One region of the Sorangium sp. So ce117 genome, then DNA from elsewhere that is predicted to be linked to it. Evidence: riboswitches for the same ligand, from Rfam matches in the RefSeq annotation. Region 1 holds a riboswitch; each other region holds the start of a gene.
What was found. Region 1 has a riboswitch for cobalamin ahead of WMF46_RS21210 (dockerin type I domain-containing protein). Riboswitches for the same ligand answer to the same signal wherever they lie in the genome.
Positions count from the first base shown of each region.

Region 2: linked by a shared signal. The riboswitch ahead of WMF46_RS01450 (energy-coupling factor ABC transporter permease) and the one ahead of WMF46_RS21210 (dockerin type I domain-containing protein) in region 1 are both predicted to bind cobalamin.
Region 3: linked by a shared signal. The riboswitch ahead of WMF46_RS05035 (TonB-dependent receptor) and the one ahead of WMF46_RS21210 (dockerin type I domain-containing protein) in region 1 are both predicted to bind cobalamin.

Region 1 covers NZ_CP150309.1:5,666,960-5,673,151, forward strand. The annotation lists gene WMF46_RS21195 (helix-turn-helix domain-containing protein) at 1-1,227, opposite strand, end outside; gene WMF46_RS21200 (prolyl hydroxylase family protein) at 1,351-1,926, shown strand; gene WMF46_RS21205 (NAD-dependent protein deacetylase) at 1,961-2,827, opposite strand; cobalamin riboswitch at 2,936-3,142, shown strand; gene WMF46_RS21210 (dockerin type I domain-containing protein) at 3,594-5,057, shown strand; gene WMF46_RS21215 (hypothetical protein) at 5,342-5,638, shown strand; gene WMF46_RS21220 (hypothetical protein) at 5,635-6,168, shown strand.
Region 2 covers NZ_CP150309.1:354,630-360,821, forward strand. The annotation lists gene WMF46_RS01430 (CbiX/SirB N-terminal domain-containing protein) at 1-1,011, opposite strand, end outside; gene WMF46_RS01435 (energy-coupling factor ABC transporter ATP-binding protein) at 987-1,808, opposite strand; gene WMF46_RS01440 (CbiQ family ECF transporter T component) at 1,805-2,554, opposite strand; gene WMF46_RS01445 (hypothetical protein) at 2,544-2,885, opposite strand; gene WMF46_RS01450 (energy-coupling factor ABC transporter permease) at 2,882-3,595, opposite strand; cobalamin riboswitch at 3,694-3,902, opposite strand; gene WMF46_RS01455 (enoyl-CoA hydratase/isomerase family protein) at 5,061-5,888, opposite strand; gene WMF46_RS01460 (DUF6922 domain-containing protein) at 5,987-6,192, shown strand, end outside.
Region 3 covers NZ_CP150309.1:1,356,161-1,362,352, forward strand. The annotation lists gene WMF46_RS05020 (LysR family transcriptional regulator) at 1-306, shown strand, start outside; gene WMF46_RS05025 (hypothetical protein) at 294-788, opposite strand; gene typA (translational GTPase TypA) at 876-2,762, opposite strand; cobalamin riboswitch at 2,854-3,061, shown strand; gene WMF46_RS05035 (TonB-dependent receptor) at 3,302-5,503, shown strand; gene WMF46_RS05040 (hypothetical protein) at 5,517-6,011, opposite strand.

The sequences.
Region 1 (6,192 bases):
GGAGAGCCGCCCCGCGTCGCCGCCGAGGAACGCGCCCACGTAGGAGCCGACGACGGCGACCGAGAGCGCGTGGCCTCCCGTCGTCTCGAACAGCGCGCCGAGGGCGCCGTCGTCGCCGCGGATGCCCCAGCGGCGCAGGAGCGACGCGGCGTCGCCCTCGCAGAGCGGCTCGGGCCGGATCGTCGCGAGCCCGCCCTCGGCCCAGGCGGACAGATCCGCGAGCTCGAAGCGCGACGTGACGAGCGCCCGCGCGCCGCCGAGCCCGGACGCGATCGCGCAGAGCAGCCGCCGGAGGAGCGCGTCGTGGAGCTCGCCGTGCGCGCGCCCTGCGCCCCCCTCGGCCTGCACGGTCTCGATCCCGTCGAGCACGAGCAGGTGCGGCGGCCCCTGCCCCAGCGCCTCCTTCAGCCGCGCGAGCTGCTCTCCGGGCGCCGCCTGAGGCCGCGGCGCCGCCGGGCCCGAGGCGCCCGCGCCCGGCGCGAAGTAGGCCGCCGCCTGGTCGAGGAACGCCTCGGTCCTGGGGTCGTCGTAGAAGCTCCAGACGAGCACCCCGCCGGGCCGCGGGGCGTCGCCGAGCCCCTGGAGGAAGCGCTCGACGATCGCGGTCTTGCCCGCCCCGCCGACGCCGAGGAGCGCGATCACCCGGGGGCACGGCGGCGAGCCGTCGGCCCACGCGGCGAGCCGATCGACGATCTCGGCGCGCCCGACGAAGTGCCGCGCTCGCTGGAGCGTATGCGCGTGCAGCGGGCGCCACGCCGGGGCGGCTCCCTGCGACGGCGCGGGCGCGCCGGCCGGCGCCTTCTCCGCTGCCTCCTCGTCGAGCGCCTCCCTCGCCCCCGCGAGCGCCTTCTCCGCCCCCGCGAGCGCCCTCCCCGCCCTGGCGGGCGCCTCCGCGGCCTGGCTCGCCGCACCTGCTTCCTCTGCGGCGGGATCCTCCGCCGGCGCGGCCTCGGCCTCGACGACGAGCAGCTCCGCCTCGGCGAGGCCGAGCTCGGCGCCGAGCCGCTCGAGGATGCGCCGCCGGGACGGGCTCCGGACCGAGAAGCCGAGCCGCGGATCGTTGACGGCGCCCGACTCGTAGCGGCGGTAGGTCCGCACGTCGACGCCGATCGACGCGGCGACCTGCTCCTGCGTCAGGTCGAGATCGAGCCGCGCCCGCTGGAGGAGCGTGTGGTTGAAGCGGACCGCGGGCTCCGCGCTGCGGCCCGCCCTGGAGACCCGTGCCATCGGTGCGAGCGCTCGATCATCGGCGATGCGGCGCTCTCCTGTCCACCGCGCTGCCCGGTCCTGCCCGGTCCTGCCCGGGTCCCGCCCTTCCGGATCCGGTCCGCCCGGACCCACGCTTCACGCATGAGCACCCTGCACGCCGAACGGACCGCCCAGTGCACCGACTACACCGACGATCTCCGCATCTTCACGGTGACGAACGTCCTGTCGCCCGAGGAGTGCGAGGGCTTCATCGCGCTCGCCGAGGCGCGAGGCTTCGAGCAGGCGCCGATCGGAGGCAGCGAGGTGATCAACCTCGAGGTGCGCAAGAACGGCCGCGTCATGATCGACGATCCGGACCTCGCCGCGAGCCTCTGGGAGCGGCTCGCGCCCTGGACGCCGCCGAGCTTCGGCCTCCACCGCGCCGTCGGGCTGAACGAGCGCTTCCGCTACTATCGCTACACCGAGGGCGAATATTTCAACTGGCACGGCGACGGCTCGTTCGTGCGATCCGGCGGCGAGCGGAGCCTGTTCACCGCGATGATCTACCTGAACGACGATTTCGAGGGCGGCACGACCGATTTCTGGGGCGGCCGGAGCATCGCCCCGCGGCGCGGGATGGCGCTCCTGTTCGAGCACCGCCGGCTCCACCGCGGCGCCGCCGTGACACGGGGGAGCAAGTACGTCCTCCGCAGCGACGTGATGTACCAGCGCGGGTGATGCCAGCGCCGCGCGTGCGCCGGCGCTCGGCGCCTCAGCGGGGCGCCGCGGTGGCGCCGGCGCCGAGCGCCTCGGCGAGGCGCGGCAGCACCTCGCCGGCGCGGGCCTCGATCTTCAGCGCGCCGAGCTCCTCGCCGCGCGCGGAGCCGAGGTTGATCATGGCGATCGGGGTGCCTCGCTGCGCGGCGCGCAGCACGAAGCGGTAGCCCGAGAAGACCGCCAGCGACGAGCCGACGACGAGGAGCGCGTCCGCCGCGTCCACGAGCGCGAACGCCGCGTCGACGATCGGCCTGGCCACGTTCTCGCCGAAGAAGACGACGCGCGGCTTGAGCGGCCCATCGCAGCGGAGGCACGGCGGCGCACGGAAGCCCGCCACGCGCTCGGCGGGCAGGTCGGCGTCGCCGTCGGGGGCGAGGTCGGCCGCGAGGCGCAGCCAGCCGGGGTTCTGGGCGAGGAGCCGCTCCTGGAGGGCGGCGCGCCGCTCCATCGCGCCGCACGCGAGGCAGGCGACCTCGGAGAGCGTCCCGTGCAGCTCGATGACGCGGCGGCTGCCCGCGGCCTGGTGGAGGCCGTCGACGTTCTGCGTGATGAGGCCATCGAGCTGCCCCGCCTGCTCGAGCCGCGCGAGGGCGCGGTGGGCGGGGTTGGGCTCGGCCCTGGAGAACCGCTCCCAGCCGATCACGGCGCGCGCCCAGTAGCGCTGCCGGATCTCGGCCGAGCGGGAGAACTCCCGCCCCTGGATCGGGTTCCGCGCGCGGCGCCGCGTCTCGGGCCCTCGATAATCGGGGATGCCGGACTCGGTGCTGCACCCCGCGCCCGTCAGCGCCACGATCCGCTTGCCGCGCAGGAGCGCGACGAGGTCGTCGAGCGGATCGGCCGGACGCGCTTCGCTGAGCGGCATATGCCCGGGTTGTGGCCCGCCACGACGCGCACCGCCAGGCCAGCGTGTGTCGACCGCGCGGTCCGAGCTCCGCGGAACATCTCGCTTGACCGGTCGGCCGCGCGGCCATATGTAAGCACCCGTGTTGGTGCCCCTGGCTTCGCCCGGGGCTCAAAAGGGAACCCGGTGTGAGTCCGGGGCTGCCCCGCAGCGGTAAGCGAGAACGATCTCCACGACGAGCACTGGCCCTCGGGCTGGGAAGCGGTGGACCGTAGGAACCCGGCGAGAGCCGGAGCGCTCGTGAGCCCGAAGACCTGCCAACATCCTGCGCAGGGGAGACATCCAGCGCCGGTTTGACCTGGAAGCCTCGAGGGAGGCGGGTAGGTCCGAGCTGGCGCAGACTCTCGCGCCTGTCCCGGTTCCGACCCGTCCCCCGCGTCTTCCTTACACAGTCGCCCGCGGGGGCGAGGGGTCGGTCCGATGGCTCTTTATCGAAGGTTCAGCGCGTCCGCGCCTCTTCTTGGCCGGCTCCTCCGTACCTCGCGAACTCGCGCCGAGCGGGCTCGCGCCGCTCCGGACGACGCGGGCAAGGAGTGGTGTTGTGCTGAGCGTTTCCGGTAGAGGGTCGGCACGACGCGCTCTCCCCATCCGCGGTCGCGACCAGGCTTGACCACGCGCGCTCCCCCGCTCTCCACCGAGGGTTCAGCCCTCGAGCGAGGCGTGGGGTGGGGTGCGCCGGCTCGCGACCCCTCCTGTTGGTAGTAGAGGTGGAAAGGGAATAGGCCTTATGCGCATTTCTGCATCTTTGGTTGCCGCGACGCTCCTCCTGCTCTCGCCGTCGGCGTTCGCAGACGCCTTCGACGAGTACGGGGGCAACACGTCGTATACATTCAATCTGCCCAGCATCGCCGACGGGTGGTTCACAGCGCTGGACGGGTTCCCCACGACGGCCCAGGAGATCGATGGCTACGAGCTGGCCGGACGGCTCCTCGTCGCCAACGATCAGACCCTGTATCTGCAGAAGAACTATGGATCGAGCGTCTACGTGCCCGTCGCCACCCTGAGCGACGGGCCGATGGACCCGAGCTTCCTCGCCATCTCGCCGGACGGCAGCACGATCGCGCTCGGCGTCGGCTACGGGGCGCCGCTGCTCGTGTTCCCGAGCTCGATCCTCAGCATCACCTCGCCGCCTGACCTGCTCAGCCACGGGCAGGTGATCGAGCTCGACGTCGACTACTACGACGGGGCCTGGTACGGGAACGACGCGCTCGTCATCAACGGCGGCTATAGCGTCCAGGGTGTCTACACGAGCGGCGTCTATGCCCTCGACCTGACCGCGTCGCCCATCGTGGAGATCCCGCTGATCACGAGCATCCCGGGCGCATCCGGGGGGATCGCCGTGGACTCCGGGGGCAACCTCGTCACCGGGATCGGCTATCAGCCGTCGCCCAACCGGACCGGTGAAATCCGCATCTGGGCGGCGGCCGACATCGAGGACGCCATCGACGGCACGTCGGGCCCGTATGCGTTCGGCGGCAGCGAGGGCTCGCTCCTGGCGAGCAACGTGCTGAACGCGGCGGCGCTCGGCTTCGACGAGGACGACACGCTGCACGTGGGCGGCGGAGACGCGTTCGGCGTCGGCGGCGCGAGCGAGAACGGATACGCGGCGCTCGTCCGCGCCAGCGTGGTCACGGCCGTCCTCGGGGGCAGCCAGACGCCGGTCAACGAGGCGAGCTCGTCGCAGTACCTCGAGTTCACGCCGGACCCCTGCGAGGATGACAGCTCGACGTCGCCCATCGCGTTCGTAAGCCACACGAGCGCCCTGGCGATCGTGTGGAACCCATCGGGCGACGAGTACTCCTCCCCCGCCGGGCAGTGCTACTCGGCCGGGAGCGCCTGGGATTACTGGGAGGTCGGCGTGACGCCGAAGGTGACGCTGTACTTCCCCGACGGCGCGCCGGACTCGGACAGCGACGGCGTGCCCGACGGCGCGGACAACGCCTACCTCACGGCGAACGTGAACCAGCGCGACACCGACGGCGACGGCTTCGGGAACATCGCGGACGCGGATCTCGACAACGACGGCGACGTGGACACGGGCGACTACACCATCCTCAGCGCCGCGATGAACACCCAGCTGGGCAACCCAGGGTACAACCAGCACGCCGACTTCAACGGCGATGGGTACGTCAACACGGCCGATTACAACATCTACCTCGCGCGAAACAACACGTCGGCGCCGTTCTATTGATGTTTGGGCGCGGGCAGCGCCGCGTCGGGATGCTCCGATGGATCGCGCCCCCGCCCTCGGAGGTCTCATGGTGTCTCGTATGGCGCGCGCGAGCGCGCTCCTTTCGATATTCGCGCTCATCGCCTGCGGATCCGAGAGCTCCCCGTCCGGGAGCGGGACCGGCGGCACGGGTGGTGGAGCCGCGCAGGGGTCCGGCGGCGCTGGCGGTGAAGGCGGAGCGGGCGGAACAAGCTCCACCTCCGGAGCTGGAGAGGTCGGCGGCGCTGGGGGTGCCGGAGGCGCCGATGGTGCTGGCGGTGCCGGCAGCACCGGAGGCGCCGACGGCTCTGGCGGCGCTGGCGGCGCTGGCGGCACCGGAGGCGCTGGCAGCACCGGAGGCGCTGGCAGCACCGGAGGCGTCGGTGGCGCCGCCAGCACCGGAGGCGCCGATGGCTCTGGCGGCGCTGGTGGCTCCGGAGGTGCAGATGGCGCTGGCGGCGCCGGCAGCACCGGCGGCGCAGATGGCGCTGGCGGCTCCGGAGCCGCCGGCGGCGCAGGAGAAGGCTGCACCGGCACGGAAACGGTGTTTGCTTCCGAGGTGATCAGTTTTCGCTTCGGGCCAGGCCAACCATTCGGACAGGACAAGTTCCCGGACATCGCCTTCGGTCCTCCCAAGGGTGGGGGTTGTTGCGGCGGCTCGGCCGACGTGGTGTCCCTCGGCAACGGCGGCACCGTCACCTTCGGTTTCTCTGGCAACCTCATCGTCGATGGCCCGGGGCCGGATTTCATCGTCTTCGAGAACGCGTTCCAGAGCACCCCAACCACCGTGTTCGCCGAGCTCGCGACCGTCGAGGTCAGCCAGGACGGCGTCGACTGGAAAGCTTACTCGTGCAAGGCCACGGCGGCCCCCTATGACCACTGCGCCGGCTGGCACCCTGTGCTGGCGAACCCCGAAACGAACTCCATCGATCCCACAGATCCCGCCGTCGCGGGCGGCGATGCCTTCGACCTCACCGACGTCGGCCTCGATTTCGTCCGCTATGTGCGGATCACGGATCGCGTGGACATGGCCGGCCCGAACGGCACCTTCGATCTCGACGCCGTGGCGATCGTGAACGCATCCTGCCAATGACCATCCACGGCAAATACGCCAATG
Region 2 (6,192 bases), 5.3 Mb from region 1:
CTGCTGCTGCTGGCCGGCCTGCTTCACGAGCCGGCGCACCGACTCGAGCAGCGCCAGGCTGCCGCGGTCCACGCAGTCGGCGTTGCCGCAGACGAGCACGTGCTTGCGCAGCGAGCGGTGGGCGTGCGGGTGGTTCGACGCCTGCGTGTGCGTGAGCGTGTGGCGCACGCTGTAGAGCATCGCCTTGAGCCCGCCGACCTCCCGGGCGAGCCCCGGTAGCGCGGTGCGGTACATGCACGTGTCGCAGGGGAGCGGCGCCTCGCCGGCGAGCGCCTGGCGCGCGCGCTCGTCGATCAGGCCCGCGAGCGCGCTCGACCGGCCGAGGTGCGGCGCGAGCGACGCCCGGATCCACGGGTACGTCGAGGAGAATCGGTCGACCTGCTCGGCGAGCTTCGTCATGAGCCGCCCGGCGAAGAGGAAGTAGGGGACCACCACGACGCGCTCCGGCCGGTGCCGCGCGACGCGCTCCAGCGTCTCCTCGACCGAGGGCCGGGTGACGCCGATGAAGGTCGGCTCGACGAGCTGGAGCCCGCGGCCCTCGCCGATGAGGCGCGCCGTCTTGCAGAAATCGCCGTTCGCGTCGGGGTCGCTCGACCCGCGCCCCACGACGACGAGCGCCGACCGGGCCCGCGCCGCCGGGTCGGCCGGCAGCGCGGTCGCGGCGCGCTCGAACGCGAGCTCCGCGAGCGCCGGGTGCACGCCGAGCGGCCGCGCCGCCGAGAAGCGCACGCCCGGGTGCGCGGCCCGCGCCCGCTCGAGCGCGAGCGGGATGTCGTTCTTCACGTGCCCCGCCGCGAACAGGAAGAGCGGCACGACCGCCACGCGGGACGCCCGCGCCGCGAGCGCCGCGAGCGCGTCGGCGAGGTGAGGCGTCGCGAGCTCGATGTAGCCGTGCTGCACGGCGATCTCGGGCCGCGCCGCGGCGTAATCGGCCACGATCGCCTCGAACTCGGCGTTCGACGCGGCGTCGCGGCTGCCGTGGCCGATCAGCAGGAGACCGTCGTCATGCACGCGAGCGCCTCCTCCAGGGTGAGCGGGAGGCCCGCGCCGCCCCGCGGCGGCAGAGGGCTCATCCGGGTCCAGAGCTCGGCGACCCATGGCCGCCGCATCCGCGCCCGCGCGAGGAGCTCCCCCCGCGCGAACACCTCCCGCGGCGGCCCGTCCGCGAGGACCTGGCCGTCGCCCAGCAAGACAGCGCGCGAGGCGAAGAGCGGCACGAGATCCACCGCGTGGGTCGCGGTGACCAGCGTGGTCCCCTGCTGCTCGGAGAGCGCGCGCAGCGTCTGGCACAGGGCGAGCTCGCCCTCCGGGTCGAGCCCCGCGGTCGGCTCGTCGAGCAGCAGCACCCGCGGCCGCATCGCCAGCATCCCGGCGATGCACGCGCGCTTGCGCTCGCCGAAGCTCAGCGCCTCGATGGCCCGGTCGGCGAGGTGGGCGATCTGCACGGCGGCGAGCGCCGCCTCGGCGCGGCGGCGCGCCTCGGGCGCGGGCAGGCCGAGGTTTCGCGGGCCGAACAGGACGTCGTCGAGGAGCGTCGCGCCGAGCAGCTGGTCGTCCGGATCCTGGAGCACGAGCGCGGCGCCCGCGGCGACGGCGTCCGAGGGCGAGCCCACGCGGCGGCCCGCGATCTCGACGCCGCCGCCGGGCGCCGGGAGGAGCCCGACGAGCGTCCGGAGCAGCGCGGTCTTGCCGGCGCCGTTGCCGCCGAGCACCGCCACGGACTCGCCCTCGGCGACGTCGAGGCGCACGTCGCGCAGCACGGGCTCGCCGCGCCGGTAGCCGAGCCGGGGGGCGCGCAGCGCGATCATCCGGCCTCTCCCGCGGCGACGCTGAGCCCGAGGGCCGCGAGGGCGGCGGCGGCGAACGCGACGTTCGCGGCGGGCGCGCTCGTCCTTCGGTCGGCGACGGGGAGCTTCCCCTGGTAGCCGCGGAGCTGCATCGCGAGCGCGGCGCTCTCGGAGCGCTCGAGCGTCCGGAGCGCCACGACGCCCGCGACGGCGCCGGCCGAGCGCGCGGCGGCGCCGGGGCGGGTGAACCCGCCGCGGAGCGCGGCGGCGCTCCACGCGCTGTCGGCCGCGCGCTGGAGCACGCCGGCGAAGCGCCGCGTCAGCGCGAGCAGCTCGACGAGGGCCGCGGGGACGCCGAGCCCGGCGAGCGCCGCCTCGATCTCGGCGGGCGCGGCGGCGCCGGCGAGCCACCGGAGCACCGCGGCCGCCGCGAGGACGCGCGCGCCGATGGCCACGGCGCGGCGCGCCCCCTCCGCCGTGATCGCGTCGACGGGGAACGGCGCGCCGGGGAGGAGCGGCGCCCCCGGCGTGAGCGCGAGCGCGAGCGCCGCCGCGACCGCTCCGATCCACGCGGCGGGCGCGGCGGCGCGGAGGACGTCGCGCGCCGGCGTGCCCTGGAGGCGGAGGGCCGCGCACGCGAGGAGGAGCAGCGCGGCCGGCGTGAAGGGCGAGCGCGCGCCCGCGGCGACGCAGCACGCCGCCACGGCGGCCCCGAGGCGGAGCCGGGCGTCCACGTCGCGGAGCCGCGCGGGCGGGTCAGTCCGCACGGAGGCCTTCGTCGCCGGCCTTGCCCGCCGGCGCGCCCGCGCGCTCGACGAAGAGCACGCGCGAGAAATAGCCGAGGGCGAAGCCGGCGAGGAGCCCGGCCCAGAGGAACGCGAAGAGCAGGAGGTCGCCCTCGAGGCCCGCGAACAGCGGCCCGGTGTCGTGGCGCCCTGCGTCCTCGGCGACGCGGCGCACCACGGCCTCGTCGACGCCGTCCCAGGACGCGTTACCGCAGGCGGCGAGCCAGAGGGAAGCGGCGAGCCGGAGCGCCGCCGCGCACGCGCGCCGCGCGAGCGGCGCTGGCAGCGGGCGCTGTCCGAGCCGCCGCGTCACGACGCCCCCGGGGCGAGCCGGACGACCTGGAGCCGGTCCAGGATGTCGGGCCGCCGGGCGCGCAGGAAGGCGAGCGCCCCCGCGGTCATGACGCCCTCGAGCAGGCCGAGCGGCAGCTGGGTGGGGACGAAGGCGAGGGCGACGCCCGTGAACATGGACGTCACCGAGCCTTCGCCCGAGAGCCCGAGCGCGAGCGCGAGCGCCGTGGTGGCGTAGGTTGCCCAGTCCGACGTCACGCCCGCCAGGAAGCCCGCGACCCAGAGGTTCGCGCCGCAGCGCCGCGCGAGGTGGAAGGCGAAATATCCGGTGAAGGCGCCCGCGATGCCCATCGACGCGACGTCGGCGCCGAGCGTGGTGATGCCGCCGTGCGCGAGGAAGAGGGCCTGGATAAGGAGCGCCGCCACGGTGACGAGGACGGTCATCCAGGGGCCGATGAGCACCGCCGCGAGCCCTGTGCCGCACGGGTGGGAGCAGGTCCCGGCGGTCGGCACCGGCACGGGCATGCACGAGATCGCGAAGACGGCGGCCGCGATGAGGCCGACGAACGGCTTGTAGAAGGCGTCCTGCTCGGTGCGGCGCCGGAGCAGGTGGAGGGCGATCGCGACGAAGGGCAGGGCGAGCGCGTTCCAGAAGGCGCACCAGCCGAGCGGCAGGACGCCTTCCGCGAGGTGCATCGCGGCCGCGGGCCGGGGCGCGAGGAGCGTCCCCATGGACACGGCGGCGATCGATAACGCGCGGCCGTGAAGACCGATTTCGGCGCTCCGGGTGAAGTCCGCACCCGAACGCCACGAAGACGTGCGCAAGCTGCACCTCGTGGGAGGCTCGGGTAGGTCTCCCGGCTCATGGGTTCAGGGAGCTGATCGAGCTCCCAGCGCTGCGTCCACCTTCCCAGGCCTCTTCACAATGAGGCCCAGTGGTCTTCGGAGGCAGCTCCCCACTCACGGTGGCGGGACCGCGCCGGTTTTGCACCGGCTTCCCTGTTATGCCCCGGAGGGCACCCGAGGAATGGATTGTCAGGCCGGTGCTCGGTAATCCCGTTTCGAGCCCGGCGTCAAGGACGTCGCGCCCCGATCGCGGAGGATGTGCTCAGCGGGCGCTGCATCTGGCATGGCGTGTCGGACGAGCTCCCCGTCGAGCGCGGGCCAGCTCCGCCTCGCGCGCTGCTCCGCGCGTTGGCCCGCGTATCCAGGCGGGCGCGATCGCGCGAGCCGGGCGCGTACCCGGGAGCGCGGACCCCGGGGGCGCGGACCGGGCGAACCCGGGTGCGTCGACCGGGGGCGCGAGCTTCCGCCTTGCGCGGTCCGGCCCGCCGCGAGCGCCCTCGTCCGCGGCGTCGGTGCGGCGGTGATGCCTGCCGCTTGTGGACACCTCGCCCTCGCGGGCACTGCCGAGGCGCACGAAGCCATCACTGCCGAGGCGCGCCGCGCGCCCGTCGGTGCCCCTCATCGAGCAGACATGGGCGCGCCGACGAGCGATCGAGGCCCTGCGATGCGATGGCCGAGGCCGAGAAATTGACCCAGACGCATCACGTGAAGAGTCGTCGAGCACACGTCTTGGATTATGTCCCCTTAGATAAAATCTGTTTACTTTATCGCCGCGCGGGTGCAGCGCCTGTCGCGGGCCGCGACTGAGCGGGGTCTTTCGTGCGCTTGAATACAAGGCGCCGGCGCGTTCTTTCCGCAGTGTGCTTTGTTCGTCCTGGCTCTTTACTCGGGAGCAGGCGTCCGGTGTACGGCCCGCTGCCTCGTGGCATCTCTTATTGAAGAGATGAGGGATTTCGTGTTCGCTCGTCTCGGAATGCACAGCGAACGCTGCGCTGAGCGCTGTCTCCGGTGGAGGGGTATGCCCGGCTCGAACGTGAATTCCCGCAGAGCTGGTGTGTATGGGTCGCGCGTCCGCCTGGCCGCCTTCGTGTCTGGAGCGCTCTGCTCGCTCGGCGTGCAGGCATTGCACTTTGTTATCGACAACGCGCTTGCGGGTGCCACAATCTGACTACCGCATGCGCACCGGCGCGGACCCCCCAGCCCGGAGCGCATGCGGTCTTTTTTCTTAGCACCGTGGCGGACGTTCAAGACTCCGGCGCGGTGTCCCTGCCGCGGTCATTCTGGGCCCCCCTCCAGCGTGATGCGCGGTATTTTTTTGCCCTCGAGCGCGCGGTTCGCGCCTCCCGAGCCTTCACTTGCCGGTGAACGTGGCCTGCGATTTCGCCAGAAACGCTTTCATTCCGAGCTGTTGATCTTCGCTGCCGAAGAGCGCGGCGAATGCCTGGGCTTCCAGCTCGTTGGCGGCGGCGAGGTCGAGGCTCTCGCCGCGCAGGAGGACGCGTTTGGCGGCGGCGACGGCGAGCGGCCCGCGCGAGGCGATCTTGAGGGCGGTCTCGCGGGCGCGCGCGAGCAGCTCGGTCGCCGGGAAGACGGCGTTGACGAGCCCGATCGACAGCGCCTGCTGGGCGGTGATCATGTCTCCTGAATAGACGAGCTCGCGCGCGCGTCCTGGCCCGACCCGTCGCAGCAGCCGCTGGGTCCCGCCGAACCCCGGGATGACGCCCAGGTTCACCTCGGGCTGGCCGAGCTTGGCGCCTTCGGCGGCGTAGATGAAGTCGCATGCGAGGGCGAGCTCGCAGCCGCCGCCCAGCGCGAAGCCGTTGACGGCGGCGATGACGGGGAAGGGGGCAGTCTCGATGAGCTCGGCGAGCCGGTGGCCTGCGTCGGCGAACCGTTTCGCGGCGATGCTGTTCATGGTCGCCATCTCCGCGATGTCGGCGCCGGCGACGAACGCCTTGCCGGCGCCGGTCAGCACCGCCGCGCGGACCTCGTTGCCGGCGGCGGGCGCGAGGAGGTCGCGGAAGGCCGTGGTGAGCTCGCCGAGGACGGCGGGGTTCAGTGCGTTGAGTTTGTCGGGCCGCTGGATGGTCACGGTGGCGACGTGATCCGCGCGCTCGACGGCGACGAACTGGAGCGTACCGCGAGCAGGGGCCCCCGGCTGCTGTTCTTGAGCGGTCATGGAGCGTGGTTAGCAGCGCCCCGCGCCGGGGGGAAGCGCCTGCCGTGGGCCGGGGAGGGCGTCATTCCGTGTCCTCTCGGGCCTGCTATGCTGAGCCCGTGGACGAGCCGACGAGCGAGCGATTTCCAGGGGACGTCACGCGCCTGTTCTGGGACACGGACCCGGACGCCGTCGATCTGGAGCGGCACCGCGACTACGTCATGGAGCGGGTGATGAGCCGGGGCGGATGGGGGGCGATGCGCTGGCTGAGGCAGGCGTACTCGGCGGAGGCGCTCGCTGACTTCTTGCGCCGGAAGGGGCACCG
Region 3 (6,192 bases), 4.3 Mb from region 1:
GCCCGCGTCGCCGCGCGCACCAACGGCCGCGAGCCCCAGGCGACGATGGGGGCCGCCGGCGTCGGGCTCGTCTGCCTGCCCCGCTACCTCGGCGACGCGACCGCCGGCCTTTGCCTGCTCTCGCCGCCCTCGCCGCCGCCAGGGCGCAAGCTGTGGCTCGGGGTGCACCGCGATACGCGCGGCGTGCCGCGCGTGAAGGCGCTCGTCGCGTTCGTCGCCGACGCCCTCGGGCCGCTCCGGAGCGCCCTCGACCCCGGCGCGCGGCCGCGCGCGTCAGGCGACGAGCGCCCCCGCTACCGGCCCTGATCGCGCTGGCACGCCCTGAGCTCCTCGAACTGCGCGTCGCACGTCTGGGGCAGGAAATCGGTCGTGCACTCCCGATTGCGCCCGGTCAGGCATTCGAAGAGCGACGCGATCGACGGCGCGAGGAACTCGCAGGGGATCCGGTCCGCGGAGGCGACGGTCTCGCCCACGCAGTCGAAGAAGGGGGCGGTCAGCGCGTTGCAGGGGCGCTGCTCGGAGAGCAGGTCGGCGCAGCGCGCGCGACACCGGAGCTCCGGACACGTGACGCCGTCGAAGAGCGAGCAGAAGAAATCGCACGAGGCCCTCTGCTCTTCGATCGAGGGCCCGCCGGAGCTCGCCGACTGCGACCCCACGGCCGCGCCTGCGCCCCCGGCGCCGTCCGAGCTCCCGGGGAGCCCGTCGACGACGACGGCCCCGCCGCAAGCGCCCGCCCCCGCGAGCGCGACGAGCGAAGCCAGGAAAGCGAAGAGCAGCGGCGTTCTCATCAGGGCATCCTATCGCGCGGCAGGTACGGGAGGGGCGCGCGTCGGGCGCGTCGGACGCGCGTCGGACGTTCCGCGCGCCCCCGCCGCTCACTCCACCGCCTGCGATTGCTCGATCGCGTCCTCGCGGCGCTCCCGGCGGTTGCACGCGAGCACCTTCTTGCGGACGCGCACCGCGTCGGGCGTGACCTCGACGAGCTCGTCGCCGTCGATCCACTCCATCGCCGTCTCGATCGTGAGCAGCCGCGGGCTGGCCAGGAGGACGTTCTCGTCCTTGCCGTGGTTGCGCACGTTCGACAGCTTCTTCTCCTTGATGACGTTGACGTCGGTGTCGTTCGGCCGGTTGTGCTCGCCGATGATCATCCCCTCGTAGACCTCGACGCCGGGGACGATGAAGAACATGCCGCGCGGCTGCAGGTGGTGCAGCGCGTACGGGGTCGCCACGCCGACGCGATCGGCGACGATGGCGCCGGTCGGGCGGCGCATCATCGGGCCGCCCCAGGGCGCCCAGCCGTCGAACATCGTGTTGAGCAGGCCCGTGCCGCGCGTCGCCGTCAGGAACTCGCCGCGGAAGCCGATGAGCCCGCGCGACGGCACCCGGAACTCGAGGCGGGCGCGGCCGAAGCCGGGGTTCGTCATCTTCACCATCCGGCCGCGCCGGGAGCTGAGGCGCTCGGTCACGATGCCGACGTAGGTGTCCGGCACGTCCACGACCACGAGCTCGAGCGGCTCCATCACCTCGCCGTCGATCTCGCGCGTCACCACCTCGGGGTTCGAGAGCTGCATCTCGTACCCCTCGCGCCGCATCGTCTCGACCAGGATGGCGAGCTGGAGCTCGCCGCGGCCGAGCACCACGAACGTGTCGGGCACCTCGGTCGGCTCCACCCGGATCGCGAGGTTCTTCATCGCCTCGCGCTCGAGCCGCTCCTTCAGGTGACGGCTCGTCAGGAATTTCGACTGCTTGCTCTTGCCGGCGAACGTCGACGTGTTGACGCCGATCTTCATCTTGATCGTCGGCTCCTCGACCACGATGCGCGGCAGCGCCTCGGGGTGCGCCGGATCCGTGATCGTGTCGCCGATCGTGACCGCGTCGAGCCCGGCGATCGCGATCACCTCGCCCGCGACGGCGCTCTCGACCGCGACGCGCTTCAGCCCCTCGTAGGCGTAGAGCATCTTCACGTAGCCGCGCGACTGGCCGCCCTCGCCGAGGAGCGCGACGTCGGCGCCGGACCGGGCGGTGCCGCGGACCACGCGGCCGACCGCGAGCCGGCCCACGTAGTCGTCGTGCGTCGTGTTGCAGACGATGACCTGGAGCGGACCGTCGGGGTCACCGGAGGGGCCGGGGACCCGCTCGAGGATGGTCTCGAAGAGGGGATCGAGGTCCTTCGCCTCGTGCTCGAGCTCGCGCTTCGCCTGCCCGAACTTCGCGACCGCGTAGAGCGTCGAGAAGTCCATCTGCGCGTCGCTCGCCTCGAGGTCGCAGAAGAGGTCGAACACCTCGGAGAGCACCTCGTGGGCGCGCGCGTCGCTCCGGTCGATCTTGTTGATGACGACGATGACCGGGAAGCCGCGCTGGAGGCACTTCGAGAGCACGAAGCGCGTCTGCGGCAGCGGGCCCTCGGCGGCGTCGACGAGGAGGAGCGCCCCGTCGGCCATCATGAGCGTGCGCTCGACCTCGCCGCCGAAGTCGGAGTGGCCGGGCGTGTCGACGATGTTGATCTTGACCCCGCGGTACCGGATGCTCGTGTTCTTCGCGAGGATGGTGATGCCGCGCTCCCGCTCGAGGTCGTTCGAGTCCATGACCCGCTCGGCCACGACCTCGTTCTCTCGGAAGGCGCCCGACTGGCGGAGCATGTGATCGACGAGGGTCGTCTTCCCGTGGTCGACGTGGGCGACGATGGCGATGTTGCGGAGATCGTTACGGGGCATATACGGCGGCGGCCGTGTAGCACGCGACCCACGGAGGAGCGAGCCCATCCTCGCTAGAGCCCGAACGTTCGGCCTGCACGGCAAGCGCGCGGGCGGGCGAGCGGAGCAGTAGCGATTGACAGCCGAAGGCGCACGGCCATAGGGTGCGCGCCGTGCTGGTGCCCGGGCGCTCGCCTGGGCCGAAGAGGGAACCCGGTGAAATTCCGGGGCTGCCCCGCAGCGGTAAGCGAGAACGACCTCCACCCCATGCACTGGCCCGCCGAGGGCTGGGAAGCGGTGGACAGTAGGGAGCCGGTCTGACCGGAGCGCTCGCGAGCCCGAAGACCTGCCAGCGCCCGGCGGCGGGAGACATCCGGCGCCGGTTCGACCTGGGAGCCTCGAGGGAGGCGGTGAGGTCCGAGCCGGTGCAGCTCCACCTCTCTGCGCACGTCCCGGATACCGAACCGCCCCCGCGTCGCCTTCCGGTCGCCCGCGGGGGCGAGAGGTCGGTCCAGCGCACCGTGCGATGGCCAGCCATTTCGTCCTCGCGGAGCTCGACGCGAGCGGCCCGACGCCGCTCCGCGCGATTGCGGCGAAGGAGGACACGAATGCTGCGCGAGACGGTCACGACGAGCCACGGGCACCGCCATCCATTTCATCTGCTCGCCGCGTTATCCATGGTGCTGGCCGCCGCGCGGCCCGCGCGCGCCGAGGGCGACACCCCCGACGCGCCCGCTGCCCCGCCGGAGGCCGCCGCTGCAGCGCCCACCGGCGAGGGCGCGCCCGCGGGCGACGCCGCGATCGAGGTCACGATCCAGGCGGAGAAGCCGGGCAGCGAGGCCGCGTCGCGCATCTCCGTCGGACACCGGGAGCTCGAGCTCAGGCCGAGGCTCCGGCCGGGCGACATCCTCGAGTCGGTCCCCGGGCTCTTCGCCGTGCAGCACGCGGGCGGGGGCAAGGCGAACCAGTACTTCCTCCGCGGATTCGACGCGGATCATGGGACCGACGTCGCCTTCTTCGTCGACGGCGTGCCCGTCAACATGGTCAGCCACGGCCACGGGCACGGCTTCACCGATCTCTACTTCATGATCCCGGAGCTCGTGACAGGGCTCGACGGCTACAAGGGGCCTTATTACGCGAGCATCGGCGACTTCGGTACGGCGGGCGCCGTCAACCTGCGCTTCGCCGAGAAGCTCGAGGAGAGCTACGCGCAGGTCAGCCTGGGGCAGTACGGTATCCAGCGCGGCCTCGTCATCGCCTCGCCGGATCTCGGCGACACGTGGCGCGCGGTGGCCGCGGCGGAGATCTACCGGAACGACGGGCCGTTCCTGAGCTCGGAGCGGCTCAAGCGCTTCAACGTGTACCTGCGGGCCACGCACGATCTGGGCAACACCGGGAAGGTCCAGATGACCTGGATGTCGTATGGATCGACCTGGCACGGCTCCGGCCAGATCCCCGCGCGCGCCGTGTGCGGCGAGGGCGAGCAGGGCGGGTTGAACCCGCCGCCCTCGGCGTTCGGACAGCCGTGCATCGACCATTTCGGCGCCGTGGATCCGACCGAGGGCGGGGCGACCGAGCGGCACATGGCGTCCGTCGCCTACTCCACCGCGTGGCGGGACGCCGATCTGAGCGCGCTGGCCTACCTCGTCCGGTACCGCTTCACGCTGTACTCGAACTTCACGTTCTTCAGCGAGGACCCCGTCCACGGCGACCAGATCGAGCAGAACGACGACCGCACCGTCGGCGGCGCCGATCTCCGGTTCCGCAGGCAATACGAGCTCGGCGGGGCGAGGTTCACGACCTCGCTCGGCGCGCAGATCCGCGCGGACGCGATCGACAAGTCCCTCCACCACGACGAGGCGCGCGAGCGGATCGAGGAGAAGAGCAGGACCCACGTCGATGAGAGCCAGATCGGCGTCTACGTCGAGCAGGACGCCCGGCTCCGGCGCTGGCTCCGCGTCGTGCTCGGGGCGCGCGCGCAGTGGATCGACGTCAACGTGGACGACCCGGGCGAGGACCTCGAGGCGGTGGGGAACAGGTCGAGCGGCGCCCGGGGACAGATGCAGCTGCTCCCGAAGCTCACGGCGATCGTGTCGCCCGTCGAGGGGGTCGATCTATTCGCCCACTTCGGGCGGGGCTTCCACTCGAACGACGCGCAGGGCGCGGTGCTGGGCGAGGGGGCGGCGACGCTGATCACGCCCGCGATTGGCTACGAGGTCGGCCTGCGGGTCGCGCCCTTGCGCGGGCTGTCGCTGAGCGGGGCCGCGTTCCTGCTCGACCTGGACTCGGAGCTGGTCTGGAGCGGCGATGCGGGCGCGACCGAGGCGTCGGGGCAGACGCGGCGCTACGGGATCGAGATCGGCGGGCGCTACCGGCTCCGGAGCTGGCTCTTCGCGGACGTGGACGCGACCTTCACCCGCGCGCGCTTCCGCGAGAACGCCGGCAACGCGAGCGCTGTCGCCCTCGCGCCGACCCGGACGCTGACCGCGGGCGTCGGCGTCCGCCCGACCATCGGCGCGTTCACGCCGTTCGCGGCGCTGCGGGTCAAGGCGATCGGCGCGCGGCCCGCGACCGAGGACGAGTCGCTCACCGCCGAGGGGTTCACGGTCGTCGACGCCAACGCCGGGCTGCGGTGGAAGAACGTCGAGGTGGCCGTGGACATCCAGAACGTCTTCGACACGACGTGGCGCGAGGTCCAGTTCGCGAGCGCGTCGCGGCTGCCGTACGAGCCGGCCCCGGTCACCGGGATCCACTACTCGCCGGGGTGGCCGTTCACCGCGATCGGGCGGGCGACGCTGTACTGGGAGTAGACGCCGCGCCGGCTCATGTCCGGCGGAGGTCCTCGCGCAGCGCGTCGAGCGATGCCCGGAACGCGGCTTCGCTCACGGCGGCGCCCGTCACCGCGGGCAGGAGCTCTGCGAACATCTGCCAGGCTTCCCCGATGTCACATACCCTGTGCGGATAACGCTGGCGGGCAATGAGCGTGAGCCCTGTCACCACGCTGCGAACCATCGCCGCCTGGAACCCCGAGCCCTCGAAGACGACCGCTGAGCACCTGATGGTTGCGCTCGCCTCCGCGAGGAAGCTCGCGATCGCCCTGCGCGCGGGCGCCGGCGGCAACGACGCCCCGCTCTCGACGAGGGTGAGCAGCCCTATGCCGCGCGGGTGCTTCTTCGCGAACTCCGCGCACGCGTCCCTCAGGTGGCGCGCGCCGTCCTCGGTCGTCTCGCGGCGCCAGATGACACAGAAGATCTGGTGCCAGGAAGCCAGGATGTAGTCCGGTTGTCTGGTGACCAGGTGCCAGGGGTCAGGATGCATGATCGTGCTCGTTCTGGAGATGAGTCCGTCTTGATACCCTCGAACCGCTCCAGCGGCTGGCGGTGGTCCTGCGCGGCCGCCGGCGGGCGCTCTCGACGCGGGCTCATGGGGCCGTTGCTGTGCTCGTCACTCGCCGCTGCCGGCCGACACGACGACGGCTCGCGGACGCGGAGAGCAGGAC